DNA from 3 places in the Pseudomonas benzopyrenica genome. Region 2 is predicted to be linked to each of the others. Evidence: predicted binding sites of a transcription regulator. Region 2 holds the regulator's gene; each other region holds the start of a gene.
What was found. Region 2 encodes sigma-54, which starts transcription at its own class of promoters, with help from an activator protein. Its sites were predicted from a motif close to ANTGGCATNNANNTTGCTNT; they were not measured.

Region 1 (7,352 bases), 2.0 Mb from region 2:
AGACCCTGAGCTTTCTGCCACGGCTGATCGTCACCCTGTTGACGCTGATCGTCCTGGGGCCCTGGATGATCAGGCAGTTGATGGAATTCATCCAGACCTCGGTCGCCAACATCCCGCGGCTGATCGGCTAGGCCATGCTGGCCCTCAGCGACGCGCAGATCGGCGGCTGGGTCGGCAGCTTCCTGTTTCCGCTGTTCCGCATCGCCGCGCTATTGATGACCATGCCGATCATCGGCACCACCCTGGTCCCGGTGCGGGTGCGGATGTACCTGGCTCTGGCCTTGAGCCTGGTGCTGGTACCGACCCTGCCACCGATGCCTCAGGTGGACGCCATCAGTCCCCAGGCGCTGCCATTGATCGTCGAGCAGATCCTCATCGGCGCGGTGATGGGGTTCAGCCTGCAGCTGTTCTTCCATGTCTTCGTGGTGGCGGGGCAGATCATTTCCACTCAGGCGGGCCTGAGCTTCGCGTCCATGATCGATCCGGTCAACGGCGCCTCGGCCCCGGTCATGGGGCAGTTCTTCACCATGCTGGTGACGCTGCTGTTCCTGGCCATGAACGGTCATCTGGTGGTGTTCGAGATCCTCGCGGAAAGCTTCGTCACCCTGCCGGTGGGCGATACCCTGAGTGTCGAGCACTTCTGGCAGGTCGCCGGACGACTGGGCTGGGTCCTAGGCGCCGGCGTCCTGCTGGTGCTGCCGGCCATCACCGCGTTGCTGGTGGTCAATATCGCCTTCGGCATCATGACCCGCGCCGCACCGCAGCTGAACATCTTTTCCGTCGGCATGCCGCTGATCGTGGTGCTGGGCATGGTCATTGTCTGGCTCGGTACCGCCGATATCCTCTCTCATTATGAAAGTCTCGCCAGCGAGGCGCTGCGATGGCTGCGCGAACTCGCCCGAGCCCGCTAGGAGATACGCCACATGGCTGAATCCGATGGCGAAGACCGCACAGAAGACCCCACGGAGAAACGCAAGCGTGATTCCCGGGAGGAGGGTCAGCTCCCGCGATCACGCGAACTCGGTACGGTGGCGGTCATGCTCTCGGGAGTCGGCGGCCTGCTGATGTATGGCGCCTTTCTGGGCGGCAAGCTGCTGGAGGTGATGCGCAGCAACTTCTCACTGCGGCGCGAAGAGGTCATGGACGAGCGCTTCATGGGCACCTTCCTGCTGGCCTCGGGCAAGGCGGCGATGATCGGGATGCTGCCGATGATCGTCCTGGTGGTGATCGCCGCCATCATCGGTCATATCGCCCTGGGCGGCTTCCTGTTTTCCGGCAAGATGCTCGCGCCCAAGCCGAGCCGGATGAATCCCATGTCCGGCATCGCCCGGATGTTTTCCAAGAATTCCCTGGTGGAATTGCTCAAGGCCCTGGGCAAGTTCTTCATCATCCTCGGCGTGTCGGTACTGGTGCTGATGAGCGAGCGCACGGCGCTGTTGCAGATCGCCAAGCTGCCGACCGAGCAGGCGCTGCTGCACAGCATGCAGGTGGTGGGGCATGCCACCCTGCTGCTGGCCCTGGGATTGCTGATCATCGCCGCCGTGGACGTACCCTTTCAGATCTTCAGCAATCGCAAGAAGCTGATGATGACCAAGCAGGAGATCAAGGACGAGTACAAGGACAGCGAGGGCAAGCCGGAGGTCAAGGGCAAGATCCGCCAGATGCAGCGGGAGATGGCGCAGCGGCGGATGATGGCCGAGGTACCCAATGCCGATGTGGTCATCACCAACCCGACCCACTTCGCCGTGGCGCTCAAGTACGACGCGGCCAAGGGCGGGGCGCCCGTACTGGTGGCCAAGGGCAGCGACTTCACCGCGCTGAAGATCCGCGAGATCGCCCAGGAGCACCAGGTCTCGCTGCTGGAGTCGCCGGGACTGGCGCGGGCGGTGTATTTCTCAACCGAGGTGGATCAGGAGATCCCGGCCGGTCTCTACGTCGCCGTGGCTCAGGTCCTGGCCTATGTCTATCAGCTCCGGCAGTTCCGTGCGGGGCGCGGGCGCAAGCCCAAGCTGTCCGATCTGCCCATCCCGCCAGATTTGCGGCGGGATGAGGAGGGGAAGGCGCCTACTTGATGACGCCGCAGGCGACACGGGCGCCGCCACCGCCCAGGGGTTTGGGCTGGTCGGAGTAGTTGTCGCCACCGGCATGCACCATCAACGCATGCCCCTTGATCTCTTCCAGACGTTTCAGCCGCGGCGCCAGTACCGGCTGGGTGGCCTGGCCGTCGGCGGTCACATAGAGCGCCGGCAATTCGCCCAGGTGACCGTCGTCCGACCAGGGCGCGCTGTGCTTGCCGGTATTGCGTGGATCCAGGTGGCCGCCCGCGGCGCCCCCGGCGGTCAGGGTGCCGTTCACCTCGGCCGCGCCGCAGTTGGGCTTGGTATGGACATGGAAGCCGTGGATGCCGGGCTCCAGGCCCTTGAGGTCGGGGGTAAAGACCAGACCGTACTTGGAACGGGTCACCTGCACGCTGCCGACGCTTTCGCCTACACCGTCGGTGGTGACCTTGTTCACCGGGATCGTCAGGGATTCGGCCGCCTGGGCGGTACCGACCAGGCAGGTGGCCAACAGCGTCGCGGTCCAGATTTTCATGGTGATGTTCCTCGGATAGGCGCGCTAGCGCGGGTCCCTAGACAGACTCATGGCCTGTGCCCGCGGTTCAGCCAGCGGCTCAGGCGATCCGTAACCAGTCCTGTATCACCCCCGGGAAAACCTCGCTGATTCAAGGTCTTGAGCAGTTGGCCCGGAGCTTGCTCAAGCCCCTGCGAACAGTGCGCTGCGTCAACTTTCCGTGACGCCGGCACCGGCAAGCGAGGAATGGGTGTGAAAGTCGACAAATCCCTGATGATGGGCAACATGCGTGGTCTGGCGCGCGGCAACCTGGGCGTGCCGCTGGCCGTCTTGGCGATGCTCGCCATGATGACCCTGCCGATGCCGCCGTTCCTGCTGGACGTGCTGTTCACCTTCAACATCGCCCTGTCGATCGTGGTCCTGCTCGTCAGCGTCTATGCCCTACGGCCGCTGGATTTCGCGGTCTTCCCGACCATTCTGCTGGTTTCGACCCTGCTGCGCCTGGCGCTGAACGTGGCCTCGAGCCGCGTGGTGCTGCTGCATGGCCAGGACGGCCACGACGCCGCGGGCAAGGTCATCCAGGCCTTCGGCGAGGTGGTGGTCGGCGGTAACTACGTGGTCGGTGCGGTGGTGTTCGCCATCCTCATGATCATCAACTTCGTGGTGGTGACCAAGGGTGCCGGCCGCATCTCCGAGGTGTCGGCGCGCTTCACCCTCGACGCCATGCCCGGCAAGCAGATGGCCATCGACGCCGACCTCAACGCCGGCATCATCGACCAGGCCGAAGCCAAGAAGCGCCGGACCGAAGTGGGCCAGGAAGCCGACTTCTACGGCTCCATGGACGGTGCCAGCAAGTTCGTCCGCGGTGACGCCGTCGCCGGCCTGCTGATCCTCTTCATCAACCTCATCGGCGGCATGGCCATCGGCATGGCCCAGCACGGTCTGCCGTTCGGCGAAGCGGCGCGCATCTACGCCCTGCTGACCATCGGTGACGGTCTGGTCGCCCAGGTTCCCTCGCTGCTGCTGTCGGTCGCTGCCGCCATCATGGTGACCCGGGTGTCCTCGTCGGAAGACATGGGCCAGCAGGTCAATCGTCAGATGTTCGCCTCGCCCAAGGCGCTGGCGGTCTCAGCCTTCATCATCATCGCCATGGGCCTGGTTCCGGGCATGCCGCACCTGCCGTTCCTCGGCCTGGGCGGCGCCGCCGCCGCCGGTGCCTGGCTGATCCACAAGCGCCAGCGTCAGGCCAAGCAGACCGCCGAGGTCGAAGCCAAGAAGCAACAGGACCTGGCCCCCGTGCAGCGCCCGGCCGAGGCCAAGGAGCTGGGCTGGGACGACGTGACCCCGGTGGACATGGTCGGTCTGGAAGTCGGCTACCGCCTGATCCCCATGGTCGATCGCAACCAGGGTGGCCAGCTGCTGGCGCGGATCAAGGGCGTGCGCAAGAAGCTGTCCCAGGACCTCGGTTTCCTCATGCCTTCGGTGCACATCCGCGACAACCTGGACCTGCTGCCCAACGCCTATCGTCTGACTCTTATGGGGGTGAGCGTGGCCGAAGCCGAGATCTATCCCGATCGCGAGCTGGCCATCAACCCCGGCCAGGTCTATGGCACCCTCAATGGCGTCGCCGCCAAGGATCCGGCATTCGGTCTGGAGGCCGTCTGGATCGACGTCACCCAGCGCGACCAGGCCCAGTCCCTCGGTTACACCGTGGTCGACGCCAGTACCGTGGTCGCCACCCACCTCAACCAGGTGCTCTTCAAGCACGCCCACGAGCTGATCGGCCACGAGGAAGTCCAGCAATTGCTGCAGGTGCTGGCCAAGAGCTCGCCCAAGCTGGCCGAAGAACTGGTGCCCGGCATCGTCTCCCTGTCGACCCTGCTCAAGATCCTCCAGCAGCTGTTGCAGGAGCAGGTACCGGTCCGTGACATCCGTACCATCGCCGAAGCCATCGCCAATGTCGGGCCGCGGAGTCAAGATCCCGCCGCCATCGCCGGTGCCGTGCGCGTCGCGCTGTCCCGCGCAATCGTCCAGAACATCGTAGGAATGGAGCCTGAGCTGCCTGTTATCACCCTTGAGCCAAGGTTGGAACAGATGTTGCTAAGTAGTATGCAGAAGGCCGGTCAAGGCGCCGAGGACGGCATGTTCCTCGAACCTGGCATGGCCGAAAAACTGCAGCGTTCCCTCGTCGAGGCGGCGCAGCGTCAGGAAATGATGGGTAAGCCAGTGGTGCTGCTGGTAGCCGGTGCGATCCGCGGGATGATGTCCCGCTTCGCCCGGATGGCGGCACCGAACATGAGTGTGCTGGCCTACCAGGAAATTCCGGACAACAAGCAGGTCACCATCGTCGCTACCGTTGGCCAGAATGGCTGAGGTCTAGATCATGCAAGTCAAACGTTTCTTCGCCGCCGATATGCGTCAAGCCATGAAGCTGGTACGCGACGAGCTGGGCCCGGACGCTGCCATCCTCAGCAACCGCCGGGTCGCCGGCGGGGTCGAGCTGACCGCGGCGCTGGACTACCAGGCTCCGGCACCGGCCGCGCCCAACGCGGAGCTGCAGGCGGAGTTGCGCAAGACCCATGCGAAGATCGCCCAGGCCCATGCCGACCTCAGTATCCGTGCGCCGGGCGTCCCCTCGGCCGCGCCGAAGGACAAGCAGTTGCTCGGCGCCATCAGCGCCGCCGACAGCCGTCGCGAGCCGGTGATCGCGCCGCCGCGCGCCCCCCAGCCGGCCGCCGCCGCGCCTGCCGCCAGTGCCGCGCCGGAAGACCGGCGTGCCCTGGAAGCCATGCGCAGCGAGCTCAGCGGCCTGCGTGAACTGCTGGAAGTCCAGCTCGGCTCCATGGCCTGGACCCAGGTGCAGTCCACCCGTCCGCAGCAAGCTGGCCTCTGGCGTCGCCTGCAGCGCATGGGCCTGCCGGCCGATCTGGCCCGGCACCTGCTCGACAGCGTGGCCAAGATCCAGGATCCGCGCCATGCCTGGCGCATGCTGCTGGCCAACTTCGCCCAGCTGGCCAAGACCACCGACGCCAAGATCCTGGAGGAGGGCGGTGTCGTCGCCTTCGTCGGTCCGGCCGGCATGGGCAAGACCACCACCCTGGCCAAGCTCGCCGCCAATTACGTGCTCAAGTACGGCCCCCAGAGCCTGGCGCTGGTCAGCATGGACAGCTTCCGCATCGGTGCCCAGGAGCAGATCAAGACCCTGGGCCGCATCCTCGACGTACCGGTAACCCTGGTCGATCCGGGCCAGTCCCTGGCACAGGCCCTGGCCCCCCTGGCGCGCAAGCGCCTGGTGCTGATCGACACCGCGGGCATGCCCGCCAACGATCCGGCGCTCAAGGCGCAGCTCGAAGCCCTGGCCAACCGCCAGCTGAAGATTCGCAACTACCTGGTGCTGGGCGTCACCAGCCAGAGCCAGGTGCTCAAGGCGGCCTACCACAGCTATCGGCGCTGCGGCCTGAGCGGCTGCGTGCTGACCAAGCTGGACGAAGCCGCCAGCCTCGGCGAAGCCCTGGGCCTGGCCATCAGCCAGCGCCTGCCGGTGGCCTACATCGCCGACGGCCCGCGCATCCCGGACGACCTGCATCCGGCGCGCAGCCACCAGTTGGTAAGCCGCGCCGTGAGCCTGCAGGCACCCGAGGAGCCGAGCGAAGAAACCATGGCTGGCATGCTGGCCGGCCTGTATCAGAGCAATGCCCGCCGCGCCGGTTAGCGCAGACGAACGGTAGTGGTGCATCGCATGCCTGGGCACGCCAAATGCACTTGGTCTAAAGTGTGACGGATTTCAATCAAAGGTATCAGGCAATGGGTAGCATGCATCCCGTCCAAGTCATAGCGGTCACGGGCGGTAAAGGCGGTGTCGGCAAGACCAACGTGTCGGTCAACCTGGCCTTGGCCCTGGCCGATATCGGGCGGCGCGTCATGCTGCTCGACGCCGACCTGGGCCTTGCCAACATCGACGTTCTGCTCGGCCTGTCGCCCAAGCGCACCCTGGCCGACGTCATCTCCGGCGAGTGCGAGCTGCGCGACGTGCTGCTGCACGGCCCGGGCGGCATCCGCATCGTCCCGGCGGCCTCGGGCACCCAGGCGATGGTCAATCTGACGCCGGCCCAGCACGCGGGCCTGATCCAGGCCTTCAGCGACATTAGCGAGAACCTCGACGTGCTCATCGTCGATACCGCTGCCGGCATCGGCGATCAGGTGGTCAGCTTCGTTCGCGCCGCCCAGGAAGTCCTGGTGGTGGTGTGCGACGAACCCACCTCCATCACCGACGCCTACGCCCTGATCAAGCTGCTCAATCGCGACCATGGCGTCACCCGGTTCCGGGTTCTGGCGAACATGGCGCTGACGCCCCAGGAAGGTCGCAATCTCTTTGCTAAGCTGACCAAGGTGACCGACAGATTCCTGGATGTCGCCCTGCAATACGTGGGCGCCATTCCGTTCGATGAGGCGGTGCGCAAAGCCGTGCAGAAGCAGCGCCCCGTGTTTGAAGCCTTTCCGCGTGCCAAGGCCTCGCTGGCCTTTCGTGCGGTGGCCCAGAAAGTCGATGGCTGGCCGCTGCCTGCCAATCCGCGCGGCCATCTCGAGTTCTTTGTCGAGCGCCTTGTGCAACCAGCCATCGGTACCCACGCATGACAGCATCCAGCGGGCTTCGCATGTACAGCAAAACCTCGGAACGTACCCAGCAGGAGCAACTCATCAACCGCTATGCGCCGTTGGTGAAACGCATCGCCTACCACCTCCTGGCGCGTCTGCCGGCCAGCGTGCAGGTCGAAGACCTG
Region 2 (7,352 bases):
GCCGCGGCCCTGGCCATCGCCAAGCACACCTCGGAGGATCCCTGCGCGGGCCTGGCGGATGCCGAATTGATGGCACGCGGCGAGCTGCCCGATCTCGACCTCTATCATCCCTGGAACATTACTCCAGAGCAGGCCATTGAGCAGGCCCTGGCCTGTGAAGCGGCCGCCTATGCCGCCGACAGCCGCATCGGCAATGCCGACGGTACCACCCTCAATACCCACCAGAGCTGCCGGGTCTACGGCAACAGCCACGGTTTCGTCGGCGGCTACGCCAGCACCCGGCACAGCCTGAGCTGCGTGATGATCGCCGGCAGCGGCGAGGCCATGCAGCGCGACTACTACTACGACGTCAACCGCATCGGCAGCGAGCTGATGAGCGCCGAGGAGATCGGTCGCCGCGCCGCCGAGCGTGCCGTGAGTCGCCTGGGTGCCAGGCCGGTGCCCACCGCCAAGGTCCCGGTGCTGTTTTCCCCGGAAATGGCCGCCGGCCTGTTCGGCACCTTTCTCGCCGCCATTTCTGGTGGCAACCTCTATCGCAAGTCGTCCTTCCTCGAAGGCGCCCTGGGTCAGCAGGTGTTTCCCGACTGGCTGACTCTGGACGAGCGGCCGCACCTGCCGCGCGCCCTGGGCAGTGCCGCCTTCGATGGCGAAGGCCTGGCCACCTACGCCAAGCCCTTCGTCGAGAACGGCCAGCTGGTGTCCTATGTGCTCGGCAGCTATTCCGCGCGCAAGCTGGGCATGCAGAGCACCGCCAACGCCGGTGGCGTGCACAATCTCCACGTCAGTCATGGCACGGCCGACCAGGCCGAGCTGATCCGGCAGATGGGCACGGGCTTTCTGGTCACGGAAATGATGGGGCAGGGCACCAACCTGGTCACCGGCGACTACTCCCGGGGTGCCGGTGGCTTCTGGATCGAGAATGGCGAGATCCAGTTTCCGGTCCAGGAGGTCACCATCGCCGGTCGCCTCGGCGACATGTTCCGCCAGATCCTGGCCGTGGGCAGCGACGTGGAACGCCGCGGCAGTCTACGCACCGGCTCGGTGCTGATCGACGGCATGACCCTGGCGGGCAGCTAGAACGGCGGTTGGAGTTGTCGCGATGAGGAAAATCCCGTCGAACGGGAGACAGCCCACCCCGTTACTCGTTAGTATCCTAGCAATGCACTAGGACATAGCCGTGCGGTCGAATCCGTTGACCGGACGGCCCAGGCTTCACAGGATGCGCCCTCGCGCATCTGCCGTACTCCCCGGCGCCCTCGGGCGCTGGGTCCATACCAAAGCCACCATGGAGACAATCCGCATGCCGCATACTCTGCCTCAGCTGCCCTACGCCTACGACGCGCTGGAACCGCACGTCGATGCCCAGACCATGGAAATCCACCATACCAAGCATCACCAGACCTACATCAACAACCTGAACGCGGCGCTGGAAGGCACCGAGTTCGCCAACCTGTCGGCCGAAGACGTGGTTCGTCAACTGGACAAGCTGCCCCAGGACAAGCGCGGCGCCGTGCAGAACAACGGTGGCGGCCATGCCAACCACAGCCTGTTTTGGACCGTGATGGCCCCCAACGCCGGCGGCAAGCCCGAAGGCGCCCTGGCCGAGGCCATCGAGTCCCAGCTGGGCGGCTTCGATGCCTTCAAGGAAGCCTTCACCAAGGCGGCCCTGACTCGCTTCGGCAGCGGCTGGGCCTGGCTGAGCGTCACCCCCGAGAAGAAGCTGGTGGTCGAGAGCACCGGCAACCAGGACAGCCCGCTGATGACTGGCAATACCCCGATCCTCGGCCTGGACGTCTGGGAGCACGCCTACTACCTGCGCTACCAGAACCGTCGTCCCGACTACATCGGCGCCTTCTTCAACGTCATCAACTGGCCGGAAGTGTCCCGTCGCTACGAAGCGGCGCTGAACGCCTGAGTTGACGCCCCATGAAAAAGCCGCCCTCGGGCGGCTTTTTTTATGGGATGCGGCTGGAGCAGGGTGCTTATCACTCACCCTCGTCGAAGTAATTGTTGATCAGCTCGATCAGGGCGCGCATGGCCTCGTCGCTCTGTTCACCTTCGGTTTCCAGTTGCAGCACCGTGCCCTTGCCGGCGGCCAGCATCATGACCGCCATGATGCTCTTGCCATCGACCGGCGACTCGCCACTACGGCCGACGCGAACGCTGGCGGGATAGCGGCCAGCCACGCCGACGAACTTGGCGGCGGCACGGGCGTGCAGACCCAGCTTGTTGATGATGGTGATCTGTTGGGCAGGCATTGAGTCTGTCCTTGTCGAAACGAAACGGGCGTCAGAGATCGCGGTGACGAATCTGGACGTTCTTGAGCAGGTCTTTGAGTTCGCGACCCAGGCGATCGGCCAGATAGACCGAACGGTGATGACCACCGGTACAGCCGATGGCCACGGTCACATAGGACCTGTTGTTGGCGGCGAAACGCGGCAGCCACTTCACCAGGTAATCGCGGATGTCATTGTACAGGGTCTCTACCTCGGGCTGTTGCTCGAGATACTCCCGCACCGGGGCGTCCAGTCCGGAAAAATCGCGCAGGTCCGGTTTCCAATAGGGATTGGGCAGGAAGCGCACGTCGAAGACCATGTCGGCATCCACCGGCAGGCCGCGCTTGAAGCCAAAGGACTCGACCAGGTAGGCGGTACCCGGCTCCGGCGCGTTCAGCAGGCGCAATTTGAGGATGTCGCGCAGCTGATAGAGATTCAGGTGAGTGGTGTCGATCTTCAGGTCGGACAGATCGGCGATGGGCGACAGCAGCACCTGTTCGTCGTGAATGGCCTCGGCCAGGGATCTTTCCTGGTTGGACAGCGGATGCCGGCGGCGCGTCTCGGAAAAGCGCTTGAGCAGCGTCTGGTCATCGGCATCCAGATAGAGGATGTCACAGCGGATGTTGCGGCTGCGTACCTGTTCGAGCAATTCGGGAAAGCGCTGCAACTGGCTGGGCAGGTTGCGTGCATCGATGGACAGGGCGACCTTGGGCTGGGGCCGCTCCATGTCGGTCAGGGCGTGCTGGGCCAGCTCGGGTAGCAGACTGGCCGGCAGGTTGTCGATGCAATAGAAGCCATTGTCCTCAAGCACGTTGAGCGCCGTACTCTTGCCCGACCCGGAACGTCCGCTCACGATGATGAGGTGCATGTCAGTGTCCGCTCTGGGCCTCGACGACGATCTGATAGAGCGCCTGGCTGTCCTTGGCCTTGCGCAGTCGGTCGCGGATGTCGGCGCGATCCAGGATGCCGGCGATCTGGCGTAGCAGGGTGAGGTGTTGTTCGGTGGCCGCTTCCGGGACCAGCAGGACGAATACCAGGTCTACCGGGGCGCCGTCCAGGGAATCGAAGTCCACCGGCTGCTGCAGGTGGAAGAGCACGCACAGCGGTTGCTGCAGACCCGCCAGGCGGCAGTGGGGAATGGCGATGCCATTGCCGAAACCAGTGGAGCCCAGGCGTTCGCGCGCCATCAGGCATTCATGGATGTGCGCCGCATCATGGCCGGGCAGTTCCTGCGCGGCCAGCTCGGCGATGCGTTCCAGTACGGCGGCTTTGCTGCCACCCGGCGCACCCGTCTGGGTACGGCCGGGGGTCAGGATGTTTTCGAGTTTGATCATAAAGCGGCGATCGAACCTCAGCGGACGCCAATGCCCTGCTGGCGTTCGATCGATTTTTCCTTGTGTTTAATCAGTTGGCGGTCGAGCTTGTCGGCCAGGAGATCTATGGCGGCATACATGTCGTCGTGCTCGGCGTTGGCGACCACCGCAGCGCCGGAGACGTGCAGGGTGGCTTCGGCCTTTTGCTTGAGCTTGTCCACTTCCAGGATGACCTGGACGTTGGTGATGCGATCGAAGTGCCGTTCGAGGCGGGCGAGTTTCTCGCCGATGTAGTCACGCAGGGCTTCTGTCACTTCAAGCTGATGGCCACTGATGTTGACTTGCATACCGCTTCTCCTTATTGCCGGGCTGCGATCGGCGAAGCTGCTCGCCGACATGACACGGGTCGATCGAGGCACGGTCACACATCAGGACGCGTCAGAGGAGACGCTTGCGTTCGCTGGACGGAGCGATACCCAGGGATTCCCGATACTTAGCCACCGTGCGACGAGCGACTTGTATACCTTGCGATTCCAGTAAACCAGCGATCTTGCTGTCACTCAACGGCTTTTTCGCGTTTTCCGCCGCCACCAATTTCTTGATGATCGCGCGGATCGCGGTGGAGGAGCATTCGCCGCCCTCGGCGGTGCTGACGTGGCTGGAGAAGAAGTACTTGAGTTCGTAGATGCCACGCGGGGTGTGCATGAATTTCTGGGTGGTCACCCGGGAGATGGTCGACTCGTGCATGCCCACCGCCTCGGCGATGTCGTGCAGGACCAACGGCTTCATGGCCTCTTCGCCATATTCGAGAAAACCCCGCTGGTGCTCGACGATCTGGGTCGCCACCTTCATCAGGGTCTCGTTGCGGCTCTGCAGGCTCTTGATGAACCAGCGCGCTTCCTGGAGCTGGTTGCGCATGTAGGTGTTGTCGGCGCTGCTGTCGGCGCGTTTGACGAAACCGGCGTACTGGGGATTGACCCGCAGGCGCGGTACGGCTTCCTGATTGAGCTCCACCAGCCAACGCTCGTTGTGCTTGCGCACGATGACGTCCGGCACCACGTATTCGGCTTCGCCGGATTCGATCTGCGAGCCGGGACGCGGGTGCAAGGTCTGGATCAGCTCGATTATCGGCTTGAGCTCGTCTTCCTTGATCTTCATGCGCCGCATCAACTGCGCATAGTCACGGCTGCCTAGCAGATCCAGGTAGTCGCCAACCAGGCGCTTGGCTTCGCCGAGCAGGGGCAGGGTGGCGGGCAGCTGGGCCAGCTGGATCAGCAGGCATTCGCGCAGGTTGCGCGCGGCGACGCCGGCGGGCTCGAATTGCTGGACGCGTCTGAGCACCACCTCGACCTCGTCGAGATCGACTTCCAGCTCGGGATCGAGGGAAGCATGGATGTCTTCCAGGCTTTCCTGCAGATAGCCGTCGGTGTCGATGCCGTCGATGATCGCCAGGGCGATCAGGCGGTCGAGATCCGACATAGGCGCCAGGTTCAGCTGCCAGAGCAGGTGGGTCTGCAGGCTCTCGCCGGCGGAGGTACGGGTGGTAAAGTCCCACTCGTCGTCGTCGTTGCTGGGCAGGCTGCTGGCGCTGGTCTGGTAGATGTCTTCCCAGGCGGTATCGACCGGCAGCTCGCTGTCGCTGGGGATGCGCTCGCTCCACTCGGATTCGTCGGCCATCTCGTTGGTGGCGACCGAGGTTTCCTTGAAGGTGGTTTCCATGGTGCCGGAGCCTGAGCTCTCATCGCCTTCGCCCGCGGCTTCGCTCTGGTCGAAGTCTTCGCCTTCTTCCTGGCGTTCCAGCATCGGATTGGATTCCAGGGCTTCCTGGATCTCCTGCTGCAAGTCGAGCGTCGAGAGCTGGAGCAGACGTATGGCTTGTTGCAGCTGCGGCGTCATCGTCAGCTGCTGGCCCATCTTGAGGACTAGCGATGGTTTCATGGCTGCGGAAATACACCTTGTCTACCGACGCGAACAGCGCCACCGAACCTCGCGAACCCTGCGAGCGTTAGCAAATTATATGCCTTGTTTCCCCGGGTTTGCCTAGAGGCGGAATTCGTGGCCCAGATAGACTTCCTTCACCAGGTCATTGGCGAGGACTTCTTCGGCGGTACCCTCGGCGATGAGCTGGCCATCGTTGACGATGTAAGCCGTTTCGCAGATGGTCAGGGTTTCCCGCACGTTGTGGTCGGTGATGAGCACACCGATACCCTTGGCCTTGAGGTGGCGGATGATCTGCTTGATGTCACCCACCGAGATGGGGTCCACACCGGCGAAGGGTTCGTCCAGCAGGATGAACTTGGGCGCGGTGGCCAGGGCGCGGGCGATCTCGACACGGCGACGCTCGCCACCCGACAGGCTCATGCCGCGGTTGTCGCGGATATGAGTGATGTGGAATTCCTGCAACAGGCTTTCCAGCTCGCGCAGACGGCCGGCCTTGTCCAGGTCCTTGCGGGTTTCCAGGATGCCGAGGATGTTGTCGGCCACGGTCAGCTTGCGAAAGATCGAGGCTTCCTGCGGCAGGTAACCGATCCCGGCGCGGGCACGACCGTGCATGGGCAGGGCGGTGACGTCCTGATCGTCGATCAGCACGCGGCCCTGATCGGCCTTGACCAGGCCGACGATCATGTAGAAGCAAGTGGTCTTGCCGGCGCCGTTCGGACCGAGCAGGCCGACGATCTGACCGCTGTCGATGCTGACGCTGACGTCGCGAACGACCTGACGACCCTTGTAGCTCTTGGCCAGATGCTGGGCTTTGAGCGTAACCGTCATTGTCCCTGCCCCGACTGCTGCTGATCCTTGGGCTGGATGACCATGTCGATCCTCGGCCGCGGCGTGGTGACCTTGCTGCCATTGGCGCGACCGGCGTTGACGATCTGGCGCTGAGTGTCGTAGACGATCTTCTCGCCTTCGAAGGTGTTGCCCTGTTGGACCACCTTGGCCTGGTCGATCAGGATGATGCGATTTTCCTGGGCGAAATACTGGATGGTCAGACCGTAGGCCTTGACGATGTCCTTGTCCGCCGAAGGCTTCTGCTCGTAGTAGGCCGGCTTGCCCACTGCGGTGGCGACCTTGATGTTGCCCTGGTTGTCCTGGGTCAGGGTCACCGTATTGCCGGTGATCTTCATGCTGCCCTGGGTGATGACCACGTCTCCGCGGTACACGGCCACGCCCTGCTTGTCGTCGAGCTCGGCGCTGTCGGCCTGCACGCGGATCGGCTGGGTGCGATCGGTCGGCAGGGCCCAAGCCGCGGCACTGCCAAGGGTGGCGCCGAGGGTGAACAGGAAGGGGAGGGTTTTAACGAACCTCATGCTGGCCTCTTACGTTGGACAGCAGGAGCATTCTGCCGTCTTCTAGATACGCTTTCATGCCATTGGCCGTGGTCACCCCATTGGCGGCCTCGATTCTAACGGCTTGCTCGGTTTGCGCATATTGTTTGTCAGGAAAGACGGTCATGCGGGTGGTGGTCAACACCACTGGGCGGCCTTTCTCATCGGTACGCTCGACGCGCACGTCATCGATCAGCTCCGCCTGACTGCCACCGGGGGCGACCTCGGCGCGGGCACTGCGAATGTGCCAGGGATAGTCGGTACCGCGAAAGGCCAGCATGTCGGGGCGGGTCACCAGGGTGACGTCGGTCGCCTTGACGTGTTCGCTGCGCTCGGCCTTGAGTTCGTACTGGATCTTGCCGTCCAGACGATACTGGATCGTCCGGGTATTGAGGGCGTAGCCGTCGATGGCGCTGTCTTGCGGGGTCGACGAGGCC
Region 3 (7,352 bases), 2.3 Mb from region 2:
CAAGGCCGCCATCCCGCACCTGCCGCCGGGCGCCAGCATCATCAATACCGTCTCGGTGAATTCCTATGATCCTGGTGAAGAGCTGATCGATTACGCCTCGACTAAAGCCGCCATCCTCAATCTCACCAAGGGCATGGCCAAACAACTGGCCAAGAAGGGCATCCGCGTCAACGCCGTGGCACCGGGTCCGGTTTGGACGCCGCTGCAGGTGGCGGGTGGTCAGTTAGAAGGACAGATGAAGGAGTTCGGGCAAGACACGCCGCTCGGTCGGGCAGGGCAGCCGGCGGAGTTGGCGGGGCTTTATGTAGCGCTGGCGGAGGAAGATGCGAGTTTTAGTACCGGAACGGTGGTGGGGGCGTTTGGGGGGAAGGGGATGCCATAGGGCCGGTCATCACAAGGCTCTGTACGAAAAGTGCCTGCGCTCGGTGATGCTGCGTTAAAAATCAGCTCGATCGCCAGCGCGGTCGGAATGCTCATTTACCACTCGTAAACTCAGCTTCCTCGCCGATTTTTGCCTTCTGACCTTCGCTCGGCGACTTTTCGTACAGAACCTAGGGGGCGGAAGGGCTCCCGCCAGCGACTAGGCGTGCACCTAAGTTTGGGGCGACGGTCCGTGCGCCGGAGCCGCCTAAGATAGCACTGCTCTCCAGAGCCTTCGCTTGGCCGGCGCAGAACCAATTGCGGAGGGTTTTCGAGACGGCAGGCCAGCAGCCGCCAAGTTCAGCATCAAAGGGATGGCGGCGCAGGTGATGACCGTGGCGAGTCACACCAGCCCGTCGCTCCTGCGCAATCTTAGATAACACGGATGTTTCGTGGGGGTTGTCTTGCCGTCGCACCTCGCTAATCTTAAAAGATCAATCAACCGACCTTGCCGGAGGGACTCTTGAAACTGCGGAAAGCTAAGTCTGCCAAGCAAGCCCATGCACTTTCGCTGATCGAGCAGGAATGCATTGAAGCGTTGCGCCCGGCAGAGGAGCGAATGAATGCTGCGTTGCTTGAGCAGACGCGCCATCTGAGCACCTTCGCCACCCGCAAGACGCTTGCCCAGTGGCAGTGCGTCGAGCTGATCGACTGGATCCAGGAAAACGTCGAGCTGCTAGGGGGTTCGCCCTGCCTTGAGCCCGTGGTCTTCGAGCCGTTAGTGCAAGAGATGACGGTCAAGCTGGAAGGTGCTGTGGCCGCATTGGATCCCGAAGCCCGCATGAGGGACGAAGACGACGAAGGATTCAGCAGTGAGCTGGACGACCTCCATTTTGACGACGAGGACGCCAAGGAATCGTCGTTCGACGACAGCTGCTTCCAGGACAATCCGGCCGAGCAGGCGCAACGTGATCGCCAGTCCGCCTTGGACAAGGTCTTGCGCGGCTTCTCGATCAACGATCTCTTTCGCCAACTAGCCCGCCGTCTGCACCCCGACCGCGAACTTGATCCGGGACTCAAGGCCCAGCGTGGCCAGCAAATGCAGGAGCTGACCGAGGCGCGCGACCAGCAGGACGTCTTCAAGCTGCTGGAGCTCTACGAGCACCATATCGGCGAATCACCTCTAAGCGCGCTGGGTGACCAGGAGGCCGTGCTCGAATTACTCAAGGCGCAAACCGCGCGCTTGCGCGAAGAGCAGCAAGAGATCCTGCATCGCACTCCGCTGCGTAGCCATTTCTACCAGCACTATCACAGCAGCAATCCCAAGCGGCGCCAGCAGACACTCAAGTGCGATCGAGAGGAATTGCAACACCAGGCAAGTGAAGAAGAGCGGATCACACGCTCAATCACCAGCATCGCTACGCTAAGGCCGTACCTGGAGGCTCGTCAGGACGGCAGGCATGAGGAAGAATTGGTGGCGTTGCAGGGCATGTTTGAAGACATACGGTAGGCGAGGGACTAGATTGCGTTGCGGCATTCCGGCCAAAAAAACTTACTCGCGCTTTGGGTGGTAGCGCTCGTCGATATCGTCACCATTGGTCGAGGAAGATTATTATTACAGTCAGTGAGGCTTGGAGGAAGTCTATTCAGGGCTAAACTAAACCAGCCATTCGGCCTGACCGTTTTGACAGAATAATACAGCCGCCTTCTTGTCGAAGCATTTGGCACTTGTTCAATTGCTAGTGTGGACTAGTGCGCCATCGACAAAATCTCCAGCTCCCTCCACCGGCTGCAGATAGGGCTTCATGGCGGTCTGTTTGCGATTATATCGGTAATATCGACGAGGGTTCTATTGTATCGCTATATCGCAACGGGTGGTATCGTAACAAGTTTTCAATGTCTGTACCCACTCGTAAAGCGTTTGCATGTTGAAGGCCCTATCAATTGATCAGTTTGCTCAATAGTAAAACATATTGGATTTTGTTGCCCTCAACCAAAGCTCACAAGATGACATTGGCAGCTGCAAAACCCTCAAGCCCGGCATGGGTGCCGCTTTCAGCAATAGCTTGATTGATCTCCTATGTGCTGAGTTGAGCGCCATTCGTTTTGCCTCTGAGAAAGCTCACTTCATTGCAGGGAAGGTCCCTGTGGCACTGAGCAGCATGCCTCCAGCAGGTAATAACTCTGGCGAATTTGTCAATGGAATAGATGCCTAAATTTCGCAGGATTTCTTTGTAAACCATTGTGCGGGGATGACGGTTGGCGTGCTCATAGGTATTCCAGGGCTCAGGGTGGATTTTAAGGAGAGTTTAAATATACTGAGCTGTATAGGGTTTCTGAGATTAAACGATTTTTTTGTATAATTCTCCTTTGGGTGGGTGTGGGTAATGAAAATTTGGGCATGTGCGAAGAAAAATGGCCAGTTTTTAAACCATGATGATGGTCGGTTCAAATTGTTTTTCATTTGGCAAGTTTTAAAGATAAAGCGTGAAGATCCGGATTTATACGATTCCCTAGTCTTTTTCAGTACGCACTCTAAAGCGCTAAAGAGGCGGCAGTTGATTCCGGTCAAGGGAGGCTGGTTTCGTTACAAGGAGATTGGGCCCAGAGGCGAGTGTGCCAATAGTCAAGACGGGCAGTCCCTTTCTCATGCCTTTGTAATTGCCGCATTGTCTCAACTTAAAACCATTAACTTTATTATTGGTGATCAAAAGATTTCTTTCACCTTTACGCGACTTGAGGCTGAGGAGGTCGAGCTGCGTTTCGGTAATGGCCGCTATTACATACCTGATCTCTATGGTGAATTTACTGATGATAACCTTTACTTTAAGAAGTGGGGAGGAAAGGTTGTGATCGAGGTTTGGGTGACGCATCAGTGTGAGCCTCGGAAGATAAAGGATTTCGAGAATCACGGTGTGCCTATTATTGAGGTTAGAGTGACTTCAGGGTTGCAAGTTGAAAAGTATATAAAGCCGGATGATCTTGAGGCGAGTCTGGAGTGCTCTTTTGCCCGTGTCAAAGAGATAGTCAGTGAGAAGGTTTATGCGAAAATAATATCTGATCCGGTCAGCCTTGCCTATCATCATGACGCAATGGTTGCAGAGAAATTCCGACTACATGAAATGCAAAGGGCTAAAGACGCAGAGATGGCGAACCTAAAAATGTCCATGTCGGCAACAGTTGCATCTTTGCGTGACGAGGTGACTAACAAACAATTGGCCCTGAATAGCAAAATCAGTGAGTGCCAAGGTGTGGTGAGAAAGCTCGAAAATGCTGAAAAGACCATTCAGGAAAAAATAAATGAGGCAAGAGTTTTACGTGAAGAGTTGAATGTTGAAAAAAGTAAAGGGGTATGGGAAAGATTATGTTTATCGCTGCGCAAGCGGTAGACAGCGTGTCTTCCGCTTCAGCAAGGTCTTCATCCCGCACCGGCCTCCAGGCGCCAGCATTATCAATACCGTTTCGGCGAATTCCTATGATCCCGGAGAAGAGCTGATCGACTACGCCTCGGCCAAGGTCGCCATCCTCAATCTTACCAAGGGCATGGCCAAGCAACAGACCAAGAAGGGCCTCCGCGTCAACGCCGTAGCACCGGGTCCGATATGGACACTGCTGCATGTGGCGGGTGGGCAACTGGAAGGACAGATGAAGGAATTTGGCCAGCATACGCCGTTGGGGCGTGCACTACAGCCTGCGGAGTTAGCGGGACTATAGGTGGCGCTGGCAGAAGAGGATGCGAGTTTTAGTACGGGGACGGTGGTAGGGGCGTTTGTGGGGAAGGGATGCTGTAATAATTCTTGTGCTAAAGCTAATAATTTGTGTTTGCTATATAAAGTCTTGGGTGTGATTCTGCATTACAAGCATCGCATTGTAAGTGCATGTTTATTGTTTATTGTTTAGCTGTAAACGGATTAATTTTGTTTTAGTGGTGGCTTTTAATTTTGCGTTGTTAGGCTGGTCAAAGGGCATTTGCATGAGTCAAATGCCCTTTGACTAGTTACTTGGCTACGGTTGTTACGCAGGAACCAGGTAGATACTTTTGAGGAATGGTTCCGCCGCACACCCAGTGGCCAATGGAATCGCCGGCTGAAATTGCATCAGTACCGCTAGCCCCTTTGTACGGAGTCAAAGTAAGTGTTTGACCGTTTACATCGCTATTTATATTTTGCGCTGTAACTGTAATAACTCCAGTGGTGGCAGCAGTGGAAATGGACTTGACGTACTTAGAAGTTTCCGTGCTTGATTCGCCGCATCCCCAAGTGTCTTTTGTTGCCGGTAGTGTAGTGGCTGTTTGCGTGACTTCAGTGATTGTAGTTCTGCAGGCGGAGGCTGCTAATATAACTTCGGAAACTTTTGCCTTTGCAGTATAGTTTTGATATGCAGGTAATGCTACCGCAGCCAAAATACCAATGATCGCGACCACGATCATCAGTTCAATCAAGGTAAAGCCTTTCTGAGCTTTCATTCCAAATCTCCGAGGTTGGGTCAGGCCAACGTGCCTGTCAGGACTTAAGCATAGGTCGTGCCAAGGAAAAGTGGCGACTGCAGCACGTTTTCTTCGCGATAGGTGTCAACAAAGGGGCAGGTGATGACAAAAAATGTCAGCTGTCTGGCGCCATTTTGCGGGCGCCTCGGTGGGTGCTATAACGCCTGCTGTAGCCAAGAGTAGGAAAGACAATGAACGAGATGGTTATGCTGTCAGGGCTGGCACGGCAGTTGGTTGATGCCCAACTGCTGGCAGAGGCGGCGGCCCAGCAGGCGGTGGTCAAGGCCAAGCAGGCCAAGGTGCCGCTGGTGACCTATCTCGTTCAGCAGCGGCTGGTGCAGAGCCGGCCGCTGGCGGAGTTGGCGGCCCAGGAGTTCGGCGTGCCCTTTCTCGATCTGGCGGCCATCGACAAGGAGCAACTGCCCAAGGACATCGTCAATGAAAAGCTGATGCAACAGCATCACTTCCTGCCCTTGAGCAAAAGGGGTAACAAGCTCTTCATTGCGCTTTCCGACCCGACCAATCAGCAGGCTATCAACGACGTATCCTTCGGCAGCAAACTGGCGGTCGAGGTAGTGCTGGTCGAAGATGACAAGCTGCACCAAGCCATAGAAAAGTACCTTGATGGCGGTACGGGCGGGCTCGACCTCGGCGACATCGATCTCGATGTGGATCTGGAAAGTGGCGAGCGCCCTCAGGAAGCCGTAGCCGGGACCGATGCCGACGATGCTCCGGTGGTGAAGTTCGTCAACAAGATGCTACTCGATGCCATCAAGAAGGGCTCGTCCGACCTGCATTTCGAGCCCTATGAAAAGATGTACCGGGTACGCTTTCGTACCGATGGCGTCCTGCACGAGGCGGCGCGGCCGCCCGTGCAGTTGGTGTCGCGGATATCGGCGCGGCTCAAGGTGATGTCCAATATGGATATCTCCGAGCGCCGCAAACCCCAGGATGGCCGGGTCAAGCTGAAGGTCTCCAAGACCAAGTCCATCGACTTCCGGGTCAATACCTTGCCCACCCTTTGGGGTGAGAAGATTGTGATGCGGATTCTGGACTCCTCAAGCGCCCAGATGGGGATCGATGCCCTGGGCTACGAGGATGTGCAGAAGGAGCTCTACCTGCAGGCGCTCAAGCAGCCGCAGGGGATGATCCTGGTGACCGGGCCGACCGGCTCGGGCAAGACGGTCTCCCTTTATACCGGCCTTAATATCCTCAATACCGAAGACATCAATATTTCCACTGCGGAAGACCCGGTGGAGATCAATCTGGAAGGCATCAATCAGGTCAATGTCAACCCGCGTCAGGGACTCGACTTCTCCCAGGCGCTACGAGCCTTCCTGCGTCAGGATCCCGACGTGATCATGGTCGGTGAGATCCGGGACCTGGAAACGGCGGAAATCGCCATCAAGGCAGCCCAGACCGGCCACATGGTGATGTCGACCCTGCACACCAACAGCGCGGCGGAAACCCTGACGCGTCTACGTAACATGGGGGTGCCCGCCTTCAACCTGGCGACCTCGGTCAACCTCATCATCGCCCAGCGCCTGGCGCGCAAACTGTGCAACAAGTGCAAGAAAGTCTATGAGGTGCCCCGTGAGGCCTTGTTGGCGGAAGGCTTCAAGGAAGAAGAGATCGGCAGCTTCACCCTGTACCAGCCTGTCGGCTGTGAAGACTGCAACGCCGGCTATCGCGGGCGCGTGGGTATCTATGAAGTGGTGAAGATCACCCCGGCGCTGCAGCAGATGATCATGGAGGAGGGCAACTCCATCGAAATCGCAGCGCGGATGCGCAAAGAGGGCTTCAATGATCTTCGGCGGTCGGGGTTGGTGAAGGCGATGCAGGGGATTACCAGTTTGGAAGAGATCAATCGGGTTACTAAGGATTAACGGCTTCCCTCACCCTAGCCCTCTCCCGTAGGGAGAGGGGACTAAATCGGAGCACCGGTTAATACCCGTGCCTAGGCCTTTGGCATCACGGGGTGCGTAGTACGTTGGCATTTGGCGCGATGCTTGCCTCCAAAGCCGCAACCTGCTCTGCACAGAGCATTCTTTTGACGGGCCTGCCACGGCGGGCCGAGCCTTTGACGAGTCGAGGCCATGGCCGATAAAGCTATCAAGATGGGCAGCTTCACCTGGGAGGGGACCGATCGCAAAGGGACCAAGGTGAAGGGCGAGATGACGGGCCTGAACCCTGCGTTGATCAAGGCGCAACTGCGCAAGCAGGGGATCAATCCGACCCGGGTGCGCAAGAAGTCGGTGTCGCTGTTCGGCAAGGGCAAGAAGATCAAGCCCATGGATATCGCCCTGTTCACCCGGCAGCTGGCGACCATGATGAGCGCGGGTGTGCCCCTGCTGCAGGCCTTCGACATCATTGGCGAAGGCTTCGACAATCCCAACATGCGCAAGATGGTGGACGACATCAAACAGGATGTCGCCGCGGGTAACAGCCTGGCCAACTCCCTGCGCAAGCAACCCCAATACTTCGACGATCTCTATTGCAACCTGGT

Region 1: a site for sigma-54 is predicted at 2,738-2,757, ahead of flhA (flagellar biosynthesis protein FlhA). Genes of this name have one in related genera too.
Region 3: a site for sigma-54 is predicted at 4,871-4,890, ahead of V6W80_RS19395 (pilin). Genes of this name have one in related genera too.

What each region holds. Positions count from the first base shown of each region.
Region 1 is NZ_CP145723.1:3,342,196-3,349,547, reverse strand. Features, by position in the region: gene fliQ (flagellar biosynthesis protein FliQ) at 1-131, shown strand, start outside; gene fliR (flagellar biosynthetic protein FliR) at 135-911, shown strand; gene flhB (flagellar biosynthesis protein FlhB) at 924-2,072, shown strand; gene sodC (superoxide dismutase family protein) at 2,065-2,592, opposite strand; gene flhA (flagellar biosynthesis protein FlhA) at 2,845-4,944, shown strand; gene flhF (flagellar biosynthesis protein FlhF) at 4,955-6,283, shown strand; gene fleN (flagellar synthesis regulator FleN) at 6,376-7,206, shown strand; gene fliA (RNA polymerase sigma factor FliA) at 7,203-7,352, shown strand, end outside.
Region 2 is NZ_CP145723.1:1,316,803-1,324,154, forward strand. Features, by position in the region: gene pmbA (metalloprotease PmbA) at 1-1,077, shown strand, start outside; gene V6W80_RS06035 (superoxide dismutase) at 1,301-1,915, shown strand; gene V6W80_RS06040 (HPr family phosphocarrier protein) at 1,986-2,258, opposite strand; gene rapZ (RNase adapter RapZ) at 2,290-3,144, opposite strand; gene ptsN (PTS IIA-like nitrogen regulatory protein PtsN) at 3,146-3,610, opposite strand; gene hpf (ribosome hibernation-promoting factor, HPF/YfiA family) at 3,628-3,936, opposite strand; gene V6W80_RS06060 (RNA polymerase factor sigma-54) at 4,028-5,527, opposite strand; gene lptB (LPS export ABC transporter ATP-binding protein) at 5,630-6,358, opposite strand; gene lptA (lipopolysaccharide transport periplasmic protein LptA) at 6,355-6,897, opposite strand; gene lptC (LPS export ABC transporter periplasmic protein LptC) at 6,884-7,352, opposite strand, start outside.
Region 3 is NZ_CP145723.1:4,079,293-4,086,644, reverse strand. Features, by position in the region: gene V6W80_RS19415 (SDR family oxidoreductase) at 1-382, shown strand, start outside; gene V6W80_RS19410 (hypothetical protein) at 884-1,870, shown strand; gene V6W80_RS19405 (hypothetical protein) at 2,748-3,749, shown strand; gene V6W80_RS19400 (SDR family oxidoreductase) at 3,691-4,074, shown strand; gene V6W80_RS19395 (pilin) at 4,358-4,825, opposite strand; gene pilB (type IV-A pilus assembly ATPase PilB) at 5,038-6,732, shown strand; gene V6W80_RS19385 (type II secretion system F family protein) at 6,943-7,352, shown strand, end outside.